DNA from 3 places in the Paenibacillus sp. J31P316 genome. Region 2 is predicted to be linked to each of the others. Evidence: riboswitches for the same ligand, from Rfam matches in the RefSeq annotation. Region 2 holds a riboswitch; each other region holds the start of a gene.

Region 1 (5,995 bases), on a different contig from region 2:
CCGTCTCGTCGACAATATAGCTGTTCCAGTGGCAATTGTACGTCGCGATGCGGACGCCGCGGTCGCGGCCGTAATCCAACAGCTTCTCCAAGTAGGCAATGGAGGCGCGGACGTTCTCGAAATACGACAGTTCTTCAACGTAGTTGGCTCCGCAGACGAAGACCGGGCAGCCAAGCTCCTGACAAGCGTCGATCAGCGCGTAGGAAGCTTGCAGCTCTTCCTCGACGATGCTTCCGTCCTTCGCGATCCGGTCCGGGCCCCAGCGGCCGATCGAACCTACGGCGACGCCGGTGCGCTCGCTTGCTGCTTTCAATTCGGCTACCTTAGCTGTGAAATCGCTCGCCGGCGTGCCGACGTTAATGCAAAACTCCAAAAATTCCAGGCCGAGTCCGGCGGCATAATCGAAACTTTCCGCCTTCGGGTCGGCAATGATGCCCAATTTCATGTTCGAGTCTCCTCCACGATCCATAGTATGCGCGCTCAGCCGCAGGACGGCCGATCGTTTATGGATTCGACGGAGCACCGCTTTCCCCTGCCTCCGCTTCGTAAATTGAAAAACCAAAAAGCCATTGACCTGCTGCAAAGTGCAGCGGCCAATGGCTCTCGTAAAGGGCGGACAGCGCGAAGCCTAAGCTGCGGCCGCCCACATTTAGATTATCTTAATAAGCGATGCCCGGGTAAAGCGGGTATTGCGACACAAGATCGCTGACCATGCCGCGTGCTTTCTCAAGCACGGCTTCGTCTTTCGGGTTCTTCAGCGTCATCGCGATGACTTGCGCGATCGTGTTCATCGCATCTACGCCCATGCCGCGGGAAGTCGCCGCAGGCGTGCCGATACGGATACCGCTCGTGATGAACGGGCTAGTCGGATCAAACGGAATCGCGTTTTTGTTGACCGTAATTTGGACGGAATCCAGTACATGCTCGGCGTCTTTGCCCGTGATGTTCAGGTTGCGCAGATCGATCAGCATGAGGTGATTGTCCGTGCCGCCGGAAACGATGTTGATGCCTTGCGCGATCAGTCCTTCAGCCAACGCTTTGGCGTTGTCGATGACGTTCTTGCCGTATTCTTTGAACGAAGGCTGCAGCGCTTCGCCGAATGCAACTGCTTTGGCCGCGATAATGTGCATCAACGGGCCGCCTTGGGAGCCTGGGAATACCGCTTTGTCGATCGCTTGCGCCCATGCTTTGCGGCACAGGATCATACCGCCGCGAGGTCCGCGAAGCGTCTTGTGCGTCGTCGTCGTCACGAAGTGCGCGTGCGGCACCGGGCTTGGGTGAAGACCCGCGGCCACGAGGCCAGCGATATGCGCCATGTCAACGAAGAGCAGCGCGCCTACGTCGTTCGCGATTTGGCCGAGTTTCTCGAAATCGATGATGCGCGGGTACGCCGAAGCGCCTGCGACGATCATGCGAGGGCGGTGCTTGAATGCCAGCTTGCGCACTTCTTCGTAATCGATCGTGAACGTGTTCTCGTTAACGCCGTAAGCTACGAAGTTATACAGCAGGCCGGATGCATTGACCGGGCTTCCGTGCGTCAGGTGACCGCCGTGCGCGAGGTTCATGCCGAGTACGGTGTCCCCAGGATTCAAGGCTGCCAGGTAAACAGCCATGTTCGCTTGCGCGCCGGAGTGAGGCTGAACGTTGGCATGCTCTGCGCCGAACAGTTCTTTGGCACGGTTGCGCGCGATATCTTCCGCGATATCGACATGCTCGCAGCCGCCGTAGTAGCGTTTACCCGGATAGCCTTCGGCGTACTTATTCGTCAGAACGGAGCCCATGGCTTCAAGAACCGCCTCGGAGACGATGTTCTCGGATGCGATCAGCTCGATGTTGTCGCGCTGGCGTTGCAGCTCCAGGCCCATGGCTTTCAAAATTTCGGGATCTTGCTTACGTAGGTTTTCCATAATTGTATATCCTCCTAAAAGTTAGATGAGCGCAGCCCGATGCCGGGAAATACGTGATGATTCGGAAAAACAATCAACCCGACCTTGAGGCATACGCGTAGTAATGACAATGTTTAGTCACAATTGCTGCTAGTAGAGTCTGCCTCCGCCTCGCGTACATAAACCGCACGTTCCCCGCCGATCAGCTTCGGCCTCGTAAAGGCCATCGTCAAATGAGCGGATCCGATCGAACGGACGGATGGCCGTACCGGCACCGCGACGCGCTTCAAATGCATGCCGATGAACGTATCGCCGATATCGATGCCGGCATGCGCCTGCACGGTTTCGACGAGGCAAGCGTCAGGCAGCGCTCGGAACGCGTAGGCCGCCATGGAGCCGCCCGCCTTGCGTACCGGAACAGCCGATACGAGCTCGAGCCCGTAGCGCTCCGCCGCTTCGCGTTCGATGACAAGCGCCCTGTTCAAGTGCTCGCAGCATTGAAATACCGGGTAAAACCCAAGCTCGCGCCGCACCGCCTCGATGCCGGCATAGATCGCTTCCGCCGTCTCCAGCGTGCCGGACGTGCCGATCCGCTGGCCCAGCACCTCGCTCGTGGACACGCCCACGACGAGCAGCTGCCCTTGTCGAAGGCCTCCCGCTGCCGACAGCTCGCGAACGGCCGTCTCCACGTCGCTCGTCAGCCGTGCCGGCTGCCAAGCCGCTTCCGTATCCGTATGGCTCACGGTCATCCGCTCCTTATTCCGCGTGCGCGGGATGCGCGTATTTCGATTCGATCTGCTTCACTTTGCTCAAGCGGCCGACATGACGCTCGCCGCCTGAGAACGGCGTCTCCAGCCAGATGCGGATGATTTCCTGCGCCATGCCCGGTCCGATGACGCGCTCGCCCATAGCCAATACGTTGGTGTCGTTATGGTCGCGCGTAGCCTGTGCCGAAAACATGTCGTGCACGAGCGCGCAGCGGATGCCCGTTACTTTGTTCGCGGCGATCGACATGCCGATGCCGGTGCCGCAAATGAGAATACCCCGGTCAGCTTTCCCTTGCGCGACCAGCTCGCATACCGGCAGCGCATAATCCGGATAATCAACGGACTGCTCGCAGTCGCAGCCGACATCCTCCACTTCATGGCCCAGCGATTGAATGAAAGGGACTACGACTTCCTTTAGGCTATAGCCCCCGTGGTCTGCTCCGATGGCGATTTTCATCCTGCATATACCTCCCGATTGAGACCGCGCGATGGCGGAAATTGTCGATTCACAATGGTTCTAGTATACCTGATTTCGCTGGAAAAGACGAAAAAAGAGCAAGCATGCTTACGCACGCTGCTCTTTGCCCAGGCGACCGGCCGTATGATCCGATGCTCCACCGTGGTTGGACCCACTTTCGTCGCCAGTTACATCGGAAACCGTCTTTAATTGCTTTTATCATACCGGATCATGCCGGCAAAATCAATCCGTTCCGGACGAAATGCCCCACCCAATTATTTACGCTGCTGCAGCCGGTCGAGCAGCTTGTGGAGGGCTTTCTCGATCTCCGCGGCGCTCTCCTCGTAGATCTGCAGCGAGCCGCCGAAGGGATCGGCGATGTCGAAGCTCGGGATGCCAGCTTCCAGCTCCAGCAGCCTGCGGCGCTCCGCGTCCGTCAGCTGCCCGCCGAGCGCCTGCTTCATTTGAAAATCCGTGTACAGGCTCTCGAGCTCCGCGATGCGCCGCTGTCCTTCTTCGTCGTGATGCACGAATTCCAGCAGCGTATGCGTCTTGTCGACGGCCGCCGGGAAGCGCTGGAGCAGATGCCGTTTGTGGCTGGCCGTCATCGTCAATATGAGGTCGGCCCAGGTAACCGAACCGCTCTCGAGCGCGGTGGAGCCGTTGTTATGTTGAATGTCCCGGCGGCGAAGCACGGACTGCGCGTTCGTCGATACGGGCAATCCGTCGACGGTGGATACGCCGGCGGAGCGGACCTCCAGCGCCATGCCGCGCTTCTGGGCCAGAGACCGAAGCATAGCCTCCGCCATCGGCGAACGGCAGGTGTTACCGGTACATACGAATAAGATCCGTTTCATACGAGAAACCTCCTCTAGGTTGATTGTTGGCTTACTGTCTTCAGAATATGATCAACAGCCCAAACGTAAATAGAATGACGCCGCCGATCGCTTCCCCATATTCGCCCAGGCTGGAGCTGACCCTGCGGCCGAGCATCAGCCCCGCGATCGACATGCAGCCGCCGGCCAAGCCGAACAACAGCACAGCGACCAGCATATCCACGGCGAACATGCCAAGCGATAGTCCGACCGAGAACGAATCGATGCTGACGCTGAGGGCGAAGATCAGCATGCCCCATGCGCTGCGGGGATTGATCGACGTCACCGCCCCTCCGCGGAGCGAGGTGTAAATCATATGGCCGCCGAGCAAGAGCAGCAGCCCTCCCCCGGCCAGAGCGGCCACGCTGCCAAGCAGCGCGCCGACGTAATTGCCCGTAAAAATGCCCATCACCGGCATCAAGATATGAAAAAGCGCGATGAGCGCGCTCAGCTTGAGAATATCCAGCAGCCGAATGCCTTTGAGCCCGATGCCCACGCCAAGCGAAAATGCATCCATCCCGAGTGCCAGCGCGATGATAACCAGTGTCATCAACTGCCCCGCGTGCATGCCCGCCTCAACCATGCCGAACCACTCCCTGTCCATAATCTCATCCAAGCATATGCGGACAAGGTTGGAAAGATGACCGGAAGGGCTGGGGCGATTGGCGGGAGAGCTTGTGGAGGGCGGAAACGGCGATTCGAAGCGCCGGGGGCAGGTTACCGCCGGGCGCCCGGACAGTTGGCGGTTGTGATTCTATGCGTTCTGCCGCGAGGGTGCGCAATTCGTGCGGCAGACACTGCGGGCGTGGCTGGGATAAAGTGCGGCCGGCGGCACCCGGCGCACCCTTCGCCGGAATTCTGGCTGGCGTTACGCATGTGGTGCTCGAGGTGCACCTCTTGGCTGGCATCGTCCAGTTTTCGGCCAATGTGGTGCACTAGGTGCACCTCTTCAGCGAAATGGGATGCACTGCTTACCGCGCGAGCAGGCTGCGACGCGAGGGTCGCGCTAGACGCGGACGACGGAGTGGCCGGCTGCCTTGGCCAGGCGGTTCATGAGCGCGTGCCCGATGCCGTGCTCGGGGCACGTCTCGGCCCAGATGCGCTGCACCCCCTGCGCATCGAACTCGCGCAGCGAGGCGTATAAGCCGTGCGCGGCAGTGTCGAGCCGCGCCAGGCTGCCGACGACGAGCACGCAGTCGGCCTCGTACCGAGCGGCATGCTCGGCAAAGGCGAGCACGCCGGTCCGCTCGCCGCTCTCCCGCGCTTGGCGGACGGCGGCGGCGATCCAGGCCGCGACCGCATCGGGGTCGCCTTTGACCAGCTGCATCTGCCCTTGCGGCGCATAGTGCGCGTACTTCATGCCGGGCGATCGCGGAGCCTGCGCGGCACCCGCGTCTTCCGCGGCCTCCGGCGCGGCGACGGCGTCATAGACGACCGCCGCGCCGGCCTCCTGCAGCGCCTCGGCGGTCACCCCGCCCGGCCGCAAGATACGTACCGTGCCGCCGTCCACCACCTCGACGACGGTCGACTCCAGTCCCACGCCGGCGGCGCCGCCATCGACGATCCCGTCGATGCGGCCGCTCAAGTCGCCCTGCACATGCGAGGCAAGCGTCGGACTCGGACGGCCCGAGCGGTTGGCGCTTGGCGCGGCGAGCGGGCAGCCCGATTCCGCGATTAGCGCGAGCGCAACGGCGTGTGCAGGCATGCGCACGGCCACCGTATCGAGGCCTGCGGTGACGCGCGCGGATACCGCGCCCGGCTTCACGGGCAGCACGATCGTCAGCGGTCCCGGCCAAAACCGGTCCATGAGACGATCCGCTAACGCGCCGGCTCCCTCGGACTCCAGCGGCAGCGTCAGCTCCGCGAGCTGCGCAAGGTCCGAGATATGAACGATGAGCGGATTGTCCGAAGGCCTGCCTTTGGCCTCGAATATCCGCGCCACCGCTTCCGTTCGGCGCGCGTCGGCGCCAAGCCCGTACACGGTCTCCGTCGGGAAGGCGACGGTGCCGC
Region 2 (5,995 bases):
GAACACCATATCGAGCCAGTAGCCATCGATTCCCGTACCGTAACGCTCGCCCATCTCCTCCAAGACAGCGTTTACAAAGTTGTTCCAGTTCAGGTACCCGTCCGACGGATCGTTCCATCCCGTCGCAAGCTGCTCCTCGGGCGTAAAGTCGTGTCCGTCCGTGACATGAATGTACAGCATAAGCCGAATGCCATACGGTCGCAGCGCATCGATCAGATCCCGGATGACATCGCGCTTCGCCGCATGTCCAGGCCTCCAGCGGTCGCTGGCGGCGCTTGGGTACAGCACGTTCATCGCCGCATGCCAGACCGTGATGGTCACGTAATCCACGCCGAACCGATGGGCGTCGGCCGCGAAGCCGGCGGCATTGAATTGCTCGGCCAGATGGTCGAGATCGACCGGAAAGCTGCCATCGGGGAATATCGTTTGACGGAATTCGGGTTTAAAGCACGTATAATGCGAGAAGATACCAAAACGGCTTTGCAGGAACCAATTCGACATGTCATCATCTCCTTGTCTTCATCATAAAACAGCCCTCGTCCCTTGGATAGGAGAGGGCAGAAAAATATTTGGCGCCGCCGATGCGCCCCCGCTTACATTGCGGTCTACCTTAAAATCACGAAAAAAGACTGCCAGCCGTTCATGGATAGCGCGGGTCATTTTATAATAAACGCCGTTAATCGCGATCTGCCGACCCGGACCGAAAGACAGACCGGCGACCTCCCCGCCGCCTTTCGAATAGAGCCGTAATCCGTCGCCTCCCGTCCATGGATCCGGCTCGATCTCGCGATAATCGGTCGCGCGCAAGGCTTGGATCAGACGCTCGATGTCCGTCTCGTTCGCTGATTCGTACAGCATGCCGTTTCCCCCGTCCCGGTATGCAATCCGTACCACTTCTCCCGGGGCAATTTCATCGAAGGTCCGTTTAGCCGAGAAATGTTGTTTTTGAATGGAATACAGGACTACCATGCCGAACACCAAAATCAACAATACGCCGATTGCCACAACTTTTCGCATAAACTCCCCCCTGTTTTATAGACTGCATCCGGTCAGGAAAAGTTACGCAAATCCATCCTGAAAATGGAAAAAAGACAGCCAATACAATCGACTGCCTCATGAAGACAATGGCGCTTCAACCTCGCACTTTGCTTATGCTAAGTAGAATCATAGAATCTAAGACGATAATTGCTAAGCTGCAATCCGACGAGGACGAGAATGCCTACCAATGTTTAACCTCCCAGTCCTTCTGGCTTTCTCCGCGAAACCGCTGGACCCATTCCTCCGCAACCTCATCCGCTAGTTTGTCCAACGACGGCGGGGCGATCGTCACGTCATCAGCGGGAATTTCCAGGAATTCCAGGACGCGTCTGACGGTTCCCTCATAGTCCTGAATGAAATCTTCGTAAACGATCGTCAGCGGCACGATGTTGGACTCGGAGAAGAAGTCTTCTATGGCTGCTTCGCGGATGGAGCATTCAAAGAGCAGATGATTGATGGCCTCATATTTATACTGACCGGCGATATCCTGCTCCTGCGGTTCTTGGCCAAACTCGCGATGCCACTCTCCGGAGACGATGGCACGCCACCACGAGACAGCCAGCCTCACTTTGTTGCGGCGCGTCATGTAAATATGCTTGTTGCAGTTCGGGAACGCCGTGCTCCACACCTCAGCCCGCTTAGCATTCGGCGGAAGCTCGAACATCACGCGAAAGGCGTCAATCCACCGTTGCTTGAAGCTATTCTTCAATCCGAACACGCCGTTCGGCGTTGTGCCGCACCTCCATCGTTCTTCAAGGTCTTCGCGCGTGAAAGCTTCTGGGCTCGCGTGGTCCAGGTGGAGCCATTCGCTCGGGTCGCCAGCCACTCCGGTGGAGGCCAGCGCTCGATTCAATAAGGTGCTTCCGGTTCGCTGCGAGAACCAGATCGTATAGCTTTGTTTGGGTACGGTCATACGAATTCCTCTCTCTCTAATTTCATTTGGATGCACAACCTGATGCTGAGAGTTATTGTAACAACCGGGAGGACGTGATTATAGGCAGTGATTCGTTAAGAAGAATTCTCTACCTAAAAAAGCCGCATCAGAAAGGATCTGATACGGCTTGCAATCGGTGTATGCCAACCAACTAATGACTCCAAAGCGAATTCCGTAGTATGATAAAGGACGGTTTCTAGTTCTGCTATTATCTTACGATAGAGAAAGTTTTTCCCACACTAGGAGGTTGCTTGTACTAATGAAGAAGAAATTCGTTTCCACCCTGCTTGCCTTCATTCTCGTGATTGCCTTCGCGCTTCCGGCTGCCGCGACTGACAACGCAAGCCCCATTCTGTTCGTCAACGGACAGCGTATGATGGCTGACAGTGCTCCTGCCGTGGACAAGACCGGCGTCTACTTGCCTTACAAGTCCGTGTTCGCAGCGCTGGGCTATACAGCTTCCTACGACTCGAAGGCGAAACTGTATACTTTAAAGCGCGCCAATGTCAAAATCACATTCGCCGTCGGCGGCAAAAGCGCATTCGTCAACGGACAGAAGAAATTATTGACCGCTGCGCCCAAAGTAATCGGCAGCACCGTTTACGTACCGGTGAAGTTCATGACCGAGACGCTCAAGATACCTACCGTTTACGACAAAACGCTTCAAGTCGTTCAAATCGGCAAGCCGGCTGCCGTCGATCATTTCTTCCAGCTGAGCTTCGGTCTAACGGTCGAGCAAGTGAAGAAGATCGAGAAGAACGAGCTGACCGACTCCGATAAAGACGCGGATGGCAATGCCTCCCTGACCTACTATGACGCCACGCTTCCGAACGGCGTGACAGGCAGTATCGTTTACGATTTCAAGGGCGGGAAACTAACAGAAGTCTACTACATGTTCGACGACAGCACCGATGATTTTGACGGGGCATTAGCAGCTTACGAGAAAGATAAGACCTACCTCGAGAAGGTTTACAATAAAGGCGCCGTTGCCGATGACGTCGTTTGGTATGTAGACGAGGATACGCAAGCGCAATACGCCGAAGAGTTCGCGGACGACGACTATGGTTTACTCGCAACCGCGCTCTTGTATGGCGGTCTCGAACTTGAAGCCACATATAAATCCACCGCGTTCTCAGTCACCATCCATCTGAACAATCTAGACGCCGATGAGGGCGATCCCTACTATATGCATTCGATCGCATATACGAAGATCTAATTCATAGCCAATAAGCAAAAGCGCCCCGACAATGTCCAGGCGCTTTTTCCAATCCCCCGACATTGTATTAGCGAGCTGTTCGACGCTGCAAATTATGATCAATCAAGGCATAGACGACGCCCACAGCGCCGAAGAGCAGCACTGCGGTGCCGCTGCTCAAATCATATTCTTGAACAAAACTGTCATTGTACAAGAAGTGGAACATATAAGCCCCGCCGATCCCGCCAATGCAACAAAATAGCAGCACTTTGCCAATCGCAGCCTTCACGAGCCTCCTCATCACGATAGACAACGGCAGCAGAACGATCGGATAAACGACGCAAGCCAGCAGAAACATCGCCGCGACAAAAATAAGGCCGATATTATGAAAGCCGTAATATTCCGTTGTCGTGATTTTGAATCCCTCCGTGAGTTCCAGGCCCAACACGGCAGCCGTGAATAAGAAGATAAACGAAATCCATAGCATGAAGTATTTTACGACCTGCAAAGGTAACATCTCCTTCGTTTATACGATCACAATCCCAGTCGGCGTATAGGGATAATCCATTTGCTTCTTAATGCTGTCGACTTCGCTCGCATTCAGGAAGAGTCCAACCACGTATAAGCCCAAGTCTATGGACGTCGCGACTCCTCCGGCCGTAATCACATTACCGTGATGCACGATTCGGGTGCGGACGACTTCTTGGGCATAGGGCTCCAGCAGCTCATATGTGAAAGGGTGTGTCGTAGCCTTCGATTGCTGCAGATACCCGGCCGCTCCGAGTAATAAAGCTCCGGTGCACACCGAGACGATATAACGGGCGTCGATCGCGCCTTGCAGCCAGGATATGAACGATTCGTCAAACCGCAACGCTCTCGTCCCCATTCCCCCAGGAACAAAAATCATATCGTATTCGGATAAATCCGGCTTTACTCGATTCACGTTGATCGTCATGCCAAGCTCGTCGGTAACGGTATCGCTCATGCCGCAAATATCCCAGGTCGTATCCTTGATTGCTTCAAAATGTGTCAACCGGTTAATCACATCGTAAAACCCGACAAAGTCCAAGAACGTAACTCCATCAAACAAAATAAACGCGATTCTCATTCAAACCCCTCCTCGTCAATGTCCTCCGAACGCTATAAAAGCACGAAGAGGCAAGGGGAAATCCCCTTACCTCTGCCCAGGCGTACGGCGCTATGAAATATGTGCTCCCCCGTGGGTCTCCACGTTACGCCAGTCACACATAACAGAAATCACCTCGATTATAGTCTGAAAATTGCAAATAAAGCAAGAGCCAAAAAACGAAAGATGACACCAAGCAACTTCCACGCTACTCGCTGCTCGCTGTTCGCCGAAGAGCAATCAGTACAGCAAGCAGTCCTCACGATGTCGACGGGACGAAAACAACCCTCTCCCCTGCAACTGCAGGCGCCGACCAAATTTCCTCCACGCGGGCAAGCGGATAAGGTACCGCGTTCGCGTGAAGGCTTCCGCTTGCAATCGCGTCGATCAGCGCCGGGAATTCGGCCAAATACCCCGCCGCCGTAACCGAGCCTTGGCCGCTGCCAAGCAGGGTGAAGTTGGCCGATCGCAGCGCGGCTGAAGGTACCCCAGCCGTCGGGCCGGCGACGGAACCGATTTGGATCCAAGTCAGCGCCTGGCTTCGATCGGCTCTTCGTGTCAGCATGGGAACCATCGTCAGCTCGGCAGGCTTGCCCCAGAGGTAATCAATTACGATGTCCACGTCGCATGCTGCCTCTCCGACACGCTCTGCGGCTGCCTCCGGATCGCCTGCCAGCGATACGACCCTATCCGCACCGAGCGCCGGCAGGGAGTCAAGACGCCGCTGATCCCGACCGGCTCCAATCACCTGACTGGCGCCCAGGAGCTTGGCGATCTGCACGGCCATTTGTCCGGAATTACCGGTCGCGCCAAGGACCAGCACCTTGCATCCCGGCTGCCACTCCACCCGGCGGCGCAGCGCGACCCATGCCGACATGGCCGGATTCATGGCCGCGGCGATTCGAACCGGATCAGCTCCGCCCGGCAAGGGCACGCTTCGTCGGACGTCGATGACCGCTTTGTCCGCGAACGTCCCCAGTGCAGTGTCGGGGGCAACAAAATAGACCAGCTGACCATCCGGCAGCCGTCCAACGCCGTCGATCCCGGGAATCAATGGCAGTTGTTCCGTGCTCGTGTAGTGCGAGCCGTTCGCTTGCGAACGCACGCGGGGATGTAATCCCGCGGCAAGAACGTCTACAAGAACGTCATGCTTGCCGACAGGAGCAGGCGTATTGAACGCTTCGTATTTCGGAGCTGCATCGAACGAATGTACAACGGCAGCATGTATCATAAGGATAAGGGCCTCCAATCGAATGATCGACTTTAGTTTGTTTCACAAACAAATATAGTTTGTTATACGTACAAAGTCAATACCTATGGTATAATAGAAGGAGAAGGCGCTTTGCTCGGAAGAGGCGTATACTTGAGGCAAACTTTGCTTGAATTGATTGAAGGAAAAGTTGAGTTTTGAATTAGAAGTTTAGATTGAGCGTATTCTGCTTCTTTGCGTGCCCGTGGGTCGCTTGCTTTGAAATATGGCATACCCGGAGTGAGACTAATGGATAAGGACAAAGACAAGGAAAAAGACCAGAGCAAAGAAAAGACCAAAATGAAGAGTAAGAACAAGGACAAGAGCAAGAGTAAGGACAAAATTAAAGACAAGATCAAAGACAAGACCAAGAACAAAGAGAAGAGCGAAATCAAGAACATAGACAAGAGCATAGACAAGAACGTAGACAAGAACATAGACAAGAGCATAGAC
Region 3 (5,995 bases), 220 kb from region 2:
CTCATCCTCGGCAATCACGACCGGGGGCGTTCGCGCCAATGGTGGCTGAGCGTCGGCTTCGACGAGGTGAGCGAGCATCCGATCATCTACAAGGATTTCTTCTTCCTCTCGCATGAGCCGATGTATATGAACAAGCATATGCCGTACGTGAACGTGCATGGCCATATCCACGGGCAGAAGTACGAGGGCAACAACTATTTCAACGTCAGCGTGGAGCATTGGGATTATACGCCGCTCACCTTCGAGCAGATCCGCGACGCCGTGGTGCCGAGCGAGGAACAGTCATGAGGGTCGTCTACGCGGGAAGCTTCGACCCCATTACGCTGGGGCATATCTCGGTCATCGAGCGGGCGGGCAGCCTATTCGACGAGGTCCATGTCATCATCGCGAACAACCGGAGCAAGAAGCATTACTTCGACATCGCGCAGCGTACCGAGCTCGTGCAGCTGTCGATCGGCCATATGTCCAATGCGGTCGTCGTGCCGTTCGAGGGCATCGTCGCGGACTATGTTAATGCCAACGGCATAAAGGCCGTTATTCGCGGCATTCGCAATTCGACGGACCTGGAGTACGAGCTGCAGCTGGAGCAGTACATGCGCAGCACGACGAAGGCGGACACCGTCTATCTGTCGCCGTACCTCAAGGACATTCAGACGAGCAGCTCGCTCGTGCGAATGTTTCTCCAGTCGAATAAGACCGAGCTGGCGCAGGCGTATATGAACCGCGACGCGTATGCGAGAATGGTCACGTTTACGGTGTAGGTGGCTGCACCGCGGCCTGGATGAAGCCGTGGAAAGGGGAATCCTGTACGTGTTCGGTCTATTTAAACGCAAGATCAGAGCGGCAAGCGATACGCCATCGTACGACCCTATTCCGATCGATAAGCAGCTGGAGCATCTTCGAGCCGCAGGAATAAGGCTCAAACCGGATGCGGAGATTGAACAGTTGAGAAGCATCATGGACGTGGAGCTCGGAGATCGTGGAGGAAACCCGTATATTCACCTGTTATTGACCATGGGGCGGGAGCAAAGCGGCGAAGACGGTTACGAAGGCGTATTCATGACCGACGACGTTTGGTGCTTCGATCGGGAATGCATCGAGGATCATGGGGATTATGTGCTGAAACTGGAGCGAATTGCGACGATGCTTGCTCCGGATATGATTGTCACGGATTCGCAGGATTACGTGGATATCGAGGCTGGCGAGTGCTGGATTTCCTTTCGTGCCGACGATAAAGTCTATCGTCATGCGCTTGCTTTAAACGACGATTGGCTGAGTCTCGAATTGTTCGCGATCTTCTCTGAATTGCTTGCCGCGAGCGGCAGCCCCAAACGGTTCTTCTTCTCGGATACGGGCAATGAACTGTTGGTCGTGCTTATCGACAAGGATAATTTCCGTCCGCTGAACGAGCTGATCAACATTTTCTTGCCGACCATGCAAGATTAACAAGAGGTCTTGCGATACTATAACTCCATATTCACAAGCAACGGCAGCCTATTATCGTGGAAGCTCACGAGATAGACTGCCGCTTTTTATGCCTATGGAAGGCGTTAAATCTCTTCCGCCCCGGAGGACAATAATAGGGCTCGTAATTCCGACAAGTGATGAATGACTGCCAGCGGACAATGCCCATGAGGCAGGGGCTTGTTCTTCTTATTGAACCACACGGATTGCATGCCGTTATCCATCGGGCCGGCAACATCGTTCGTCCAGGAGTCCCCCACGACAAGGACTTGCTCGGGCCGCAGGGAGGTGGCGCGCAGGATGTGCTGATAAATTTCGCGGGTCGGCTTCTCATGTCCAACGGCACCGGAAATAAATACAAGCTCTGAAGCTAACGCATCGCTCAATTGAATGGCCTCGAGCTTATGCAGCTGCCAATCCTTGCTCCCGTTGGTGATGATCCCGACTTGATAATGTCCGTGAAGCTCGCCGATCAGCTTGTTGACGTCGTGATCGGGCTTCATATGACGCTTGCTGGTGGATTGATAGAGCTGCTCAAAATCGAATGCGATGGCGGGGTCCGCTTCCTTCCCGGCCTGCTCCATCGCATGCAGAAATCGTTTCACCCGAAAATCTTCGACCGTGATTTGCAGATTATCCAATTGTTCGACCAAACGCTCGGTGACTCGTTCGAAGATCGCGAACATCTCGTTCGTGTCGAGCTCGCTCGTGAAATAATGCTGCGTAAACGTTTCCTTGACGGAAATCTCCCAATAGTCATCGAAATGAACGAGCGTATCGTCCAGGTCGAATAAAATCAGTCGGATTGGCCGCATCCTCGGTCCCCCTCAGCAACTCTTAACATGCTTGCAGGATTACAATATACGTAGGCTCGGTCGCTTTTTATTCCTCGACTTCAAAAATAGAATCCACGATAATCGGCAGATTATCTCTCAAGGAGACCGCTCCCAGGACGGAACGGGCATGCTGGCCGCGGTCGCCGAATACATCCAGCATGAGATCGGAGCATCCGTTCAGCACCTTGTGGTGTTCTTCGAAATCCGGATCCGCATTGACGAAGCCTTGGAGCTTCACGACCCGTTTCACTTTATCCAGCGAGCCCAATGCCGATCTCAGGACGGCCAATATCTCAATCCCCGTCTCTCTAGCGAATTGATAGCCTTCCGCGGTCGTAAAATCCTTTCCCAGCTTCCCTTTCGGTTTGCCGGCAGGGCCTTTCCCGGAAACAAACAACAGTCCGTTTACGTTCACGCAGTTCGCGTATTTTGCCGCTGGCTCGCTGGCAACGGGCAATAGAATTCCTAATGATGCCAGTCTATCATCTACCGACTGCTCAGGCATGTGCGCTCCTCCGTCGTGGGTGAATTTTCCACATTGTACTGCTTGTTCGGATTTAATTCAATACAATCCTATTTCTCCTTCACAATGGATTATTCCAGGACGGGGGTTGCTTTGCCGGCATCGCGGGTGTATCCTACAACTATCGATTCACAAGCGAGTGTGACTGGCGTAACGCGGCGAACCGCGGGGGAGCACATCGTTCATACGGCCGTACGCCTGGGCAGAGGTAAGGGAGCATATCCCTTGCCTCTTTCTGTTTAAATAGCCTCAATTGGAAAGGGTGAAGACTCGTGTCACAAGCGGAAACGATTATTCTTGACGGCAATGCGGTCGCGGAAAGCATCAAGGCGCAATTGTCTGCTCGCATTGCGAAGCTGGCTGCAAAGGGGATTACGCCTTGTCTGGCTACGATTCTGGTCGGCGATGACCCGTCCTCCGCAACGTACGTGCGGATGAAAGGGAATGCCTGCAGGCGGCTCGGAATTGCTTCGATTCGCGTTGACTTGCCAGCCAGGACGACGACCGAGGAGCTGATCGCCGCGATCCGCGAATTGAACGCGGACAAGGCCGTGCACGGCATCCTGCTGCAGCATCCCGTGCCGCATGGCATCGATGAGCGCGCGGCTTTCGAGGCGATCGCCATCGAGAAAGACGTCGACGGGGTGACGACGCTCGGCTTCGCGCAGAACGCGTTCGGCTTCGCGGATTATCCGTCCTGCACGCCGGCGGCGGTCATGGCGATACTGGACTATTACAAGCTGCTCGTGCAGGGCCGTCATGCCGTCGTCATCGGCAGGAGCCCGATTCTCGGCAAGCCCGTGTCCGCCATGCTGTTGAACGCGGACGCGACGGTCACGACCTGCCATTCGCGGACGACCGACTTGCCCGCCGTCGTCAAGCAGGCGGATATCGTCGTCGCTGCCGTCGGCAAGCCGAATTTCGTGCAAGGCGATTGGATCAAGCCGGGCGCCGTCGTGCTCGATGCCGGCTACAATCCCGGCAATATCGGGGATGTGGATTATGAAGCGTGCTCGGCGAATGCCTCCGCCATCACGCCGGTACCGGCAGGCGTAGGGCCGGTGACGATCGCGACGCTGCTGAAGCATACGGTGGATGCGGCGGAGAAGTTCGGGGCGCAACAGTAGCAAGACGTAAGAGACCAGTAGCAACTGCCACAGCAACAGCCAGAGCAACAGCCACAACACCAGCAATAGCCAGAGCAACAGCCACAACACCAGCAATAGCAAGAGCAACAGCCAGAGCAACAGCAACAGCAACAGCAACAGCAACAGCAACAGCAACAGCAACAGCAACAGCAACAGCAACAGCAACAGCAACAGCAACAGCAACAGGTTAGTGCAGTACTTCCGCCAAGAGCAAGTGCGGCCTGAAGCCGCCTCTGCGATAAAAGCCCGCTTACCCCTTCGTTCCACGGGGCAAGCGGGCTTTTTCGTGCTGCCTTGGTAGGTGTGTCTTCCGTCACGTTTCGAATGCTTGCTGTAACTTTGTGGAAGCTGCAACCGTCTAGTACCAGGACATACCCAAGCGATTCGAAGGAGGCATTTTACCATGCGCAAACTCAAACGCACGTTGTTCGGCGTGCTTGCTGCGGGACTCGTCATCACTTCCCTGGGAGACGCGGGCACGGCTTCCGCGCAATACGGCAGTGCGCCAAGCTATAGCCTGAACACGAGCTACGGCTTCGAGAATCCCGTTCCGGCAGCCGTGCCGCTATGGAGCGCGGAGCTCGACCGGCCATCCAGCACGGACAGGACCCTCATTCCGCCGGTTGTCGGGGCGAAGAATCTGTACTACGTCAAGAATGGCGCGTTGACGGCACGCGGCATCGTATCGGGCAAGACGCTTTGGACGTTCGGCTCCAAGCTGCAGCCGGGCTCGGCCGTCATTGCCGGGAACTTCGTCTATGTCGGCGCCGCGGACGGAAGCGTCTATCGAGTGAATGCGTCGACGGGCGCGGGCAAGCGGCTGTACCAAACGAAGGACAAGACGCTCGCCTCGCTCCAAACCGATGGCTCCGCGATCTATGCATTCTCGAATACCGGTTTGGCGGCCATTGATCTCGCGACGGGCAAACTGAAGTGGGCGGCAGGAAGCGGCGGCGGGGGTCATGGTGAAACGATTATGCTGGATAACCTGCTGCTTGTCGGAGCTTGGGAATCCGGCGCGATCACGGTGAATATCTTCTACGCGATCGACAAGGCGACGGGCAAGACGCTGTGGAGACTCGAGGGCAGCCATAACAAGCTGCTCAAGGCGGACGGAGATACGCTGTATTTCAACAATGACTGGCCGCGCAACGACATGTCGACACACGTCGTCACGGTCGATACCGTGAACGCCAAGACCGGCAAGGTGACGGGAAGCCGCGAATACGTCAAAGTCAGCACGGCTCTCGATCCACTCGTCCAAGCGCCAAAGTTCGTCACGGTCGACGGCAACGACATCTACGTCGTGACTCAGGATAACGGCGTATTCTCGTATAATATGAACGACGATCCGGATGCGGTGGCCGCGGCCTATATCGGCGACGGGGGCGACTTCATCGCCGGACCGTACAACGGCAAGCTATTTTTCCAGAACCCCAACAATCTGGGCCTGCACGGCCGCAAGCTGGTTGATCAGTCGACGGTGTATTACGAGGGGCTGGACAATCCGGCGAGCCGGGTGGATTTCGTTAACGCGGGGATGTACGTCGGACAGACGGACGGAGATATCTATGCGCTGAACGTGAGCACGGGCAAGGCGAAGTTCCGCTTCCAGACGCAAGCCCGCAATTTCGGACCGTTCCAGGTCGCCGGCCGCACGCTGCTCGTGCAGGCGGAGGGCAAGCTCTATGCGTTCGCGCTGCCGGAGGAGCTGACGAAACCGCTGGACACGGGCTCGACGGGAGCGTTCGTCAAAGCGCAGGCCGGTCTCATCCTTGACGGCAAGGCGAAGCAATTCCAGCCAAGCATGATGACGCTGAACAACCGCATGTTCGTTCCGATGCGTTTCCTCATGGAGGCGATCGGCGCGAAGGTCGGTTACGACGCGGCGAGCAAGCAGGTGAAGATCACTTATGGAGCTGCCTTGTTCACGATTAAAGAGAATTCCGCGTTCGCGAGCAAGGACGGCAAGCAGATCCCCTTGTCCTATGCACCGGCGACGCTGAACGGAAGCCTTTACGTAC

Evidence for each region. Region 2 has a riboswitch for ZMP and ZTP ahead of AC0YNU_RS18535 (DJ-1/PfpI family protein). Riboswitches for the same ligand answer to the same signal wherever they lie in the genome.
Region 1: another riboswitch for ZMP and ZTP. It lies ahead of rpiB (ribose 5-phosphate isomerase B); the one in region 2 lies ahead of AC0YNU_RS18535 (DJ-1/PfpI family protein).
Region 3: another riboswitch for ZMP and ZTP. It lies ahead of AC0YNU_RS17640 (bifunctional 5,10-methylenetetrahydrofolate dehydrogenase/5,10-methenyltetrahydrofolate cyclohydrolase); the one in region 2 lies ahead of AC0YNU_RS18535 (DJ-1/PfpI family protein).

The regions. Positions count from the first base shown of each region.
Region 1 covers NZ_JBWDNI010000013.1:76,230-82,224, forward strand. Annotated here, with positions in the region: gene AC0YNU_RS25325 (sugar phosphate isomerase/epimerase family protein) at 1-445, opposite strand, end outside; gene AC0YNU_RS25330 (serine hydroxymethyltransferase) at 660-1,907, opposite strand; gene AC0YNU_RS25335 (TIGR01440 family protein) at 2,021-2,635, opposite strand; gene rpiB (ribose 5-phosphate isomerase B) at 2,643-3,110, opposite strand; ZMP/ZTP riboswitch at 3,230-3,312, opposite strand; gene AC0YNU_RS25345 (low molecular weight protein arginine phosphatase) at 3,386-3,967, opposite strand; gene AC0YNU_RS25350 (manganese efflux pump MntP) at 4,008-4,568, opposite strand; gene AC0YNU_RS25355 (L-threonylcarbamoyladenylate synthase) at 4,992-5,995, opposite strand, start outside.
Region 2 covers NZ_JBWDNI010000005.1:223,495-229,489, forward strand. Annotated here, with positions in the region: gene AC0YNU_RS18510 (alpha-L-fucosidase) at 1-501, opposite strand, end outside; gene AC0YNU_RS18515 (hypothetical protein) at 523-1,017, opposite strand; gene AC0YNU_RS18520 (Stf0 family sulfotransferase) at 1,220-1,951, opposite strand; gene AC0YNU_RS18525 (copper amine oxidase N-terminal domain-containing protein) at 2,232-3,188, shown strand; gene AC0YNU_RS18530 (hypothetical protein) at 3,256-3,675, opposite strand; gene AC0YNU_RS18535 (DJ-1/PfpI family protein) at 3,694-4,275, opposite strand; ZMP/ZTP riboswitch at 4,343-4,422, opposite strand; gene AC0YNU_RS18540 (quinone oxidoreductase family protein) at 4,553-5,524, opposite strand; gene AC0YNU_RS18545 (MarR family winged helix-turn-helix transcriptional regulator) at 5,792-5,995, shown strand, end outside.
Region 3 covers NZ_JBWDNI010000005.1:4,001-9,995, reverse strand. Annotated here, with positions in the region: gene AC0YNU_RS17665 (phosphoesterase) at 1-288, shown strand, start outside; gene coaD (pantetheine-phosphate adenylyltransferase) at 285-761, shown strand; gene AC0YNU_RS17655 (hypothetical protein) at 811-1,446, shown strand; gene AC0YNU_RS17650 (HAD family hydrolase) at 1,551-2,279, opposite strand; gene AC0YNU_RS17645 (RidA family protein) at 2,347-2,805, opposite strand; ZMP/ZTP riboswitch at 2,955-3,034, shown strand; gene AC0YNU_RS17640 (bifunctional 5,10-methylenetetrahydrofolate dehydrogenase/5,10-methenyltetrahydrofolate cyclohydrolase) at 3,096-3,950, shown strand; gene AC0YNU_RS17635 (outer membrane protein assembly factor BamB family protein) at 4,375-5,995, shown strand, end outside.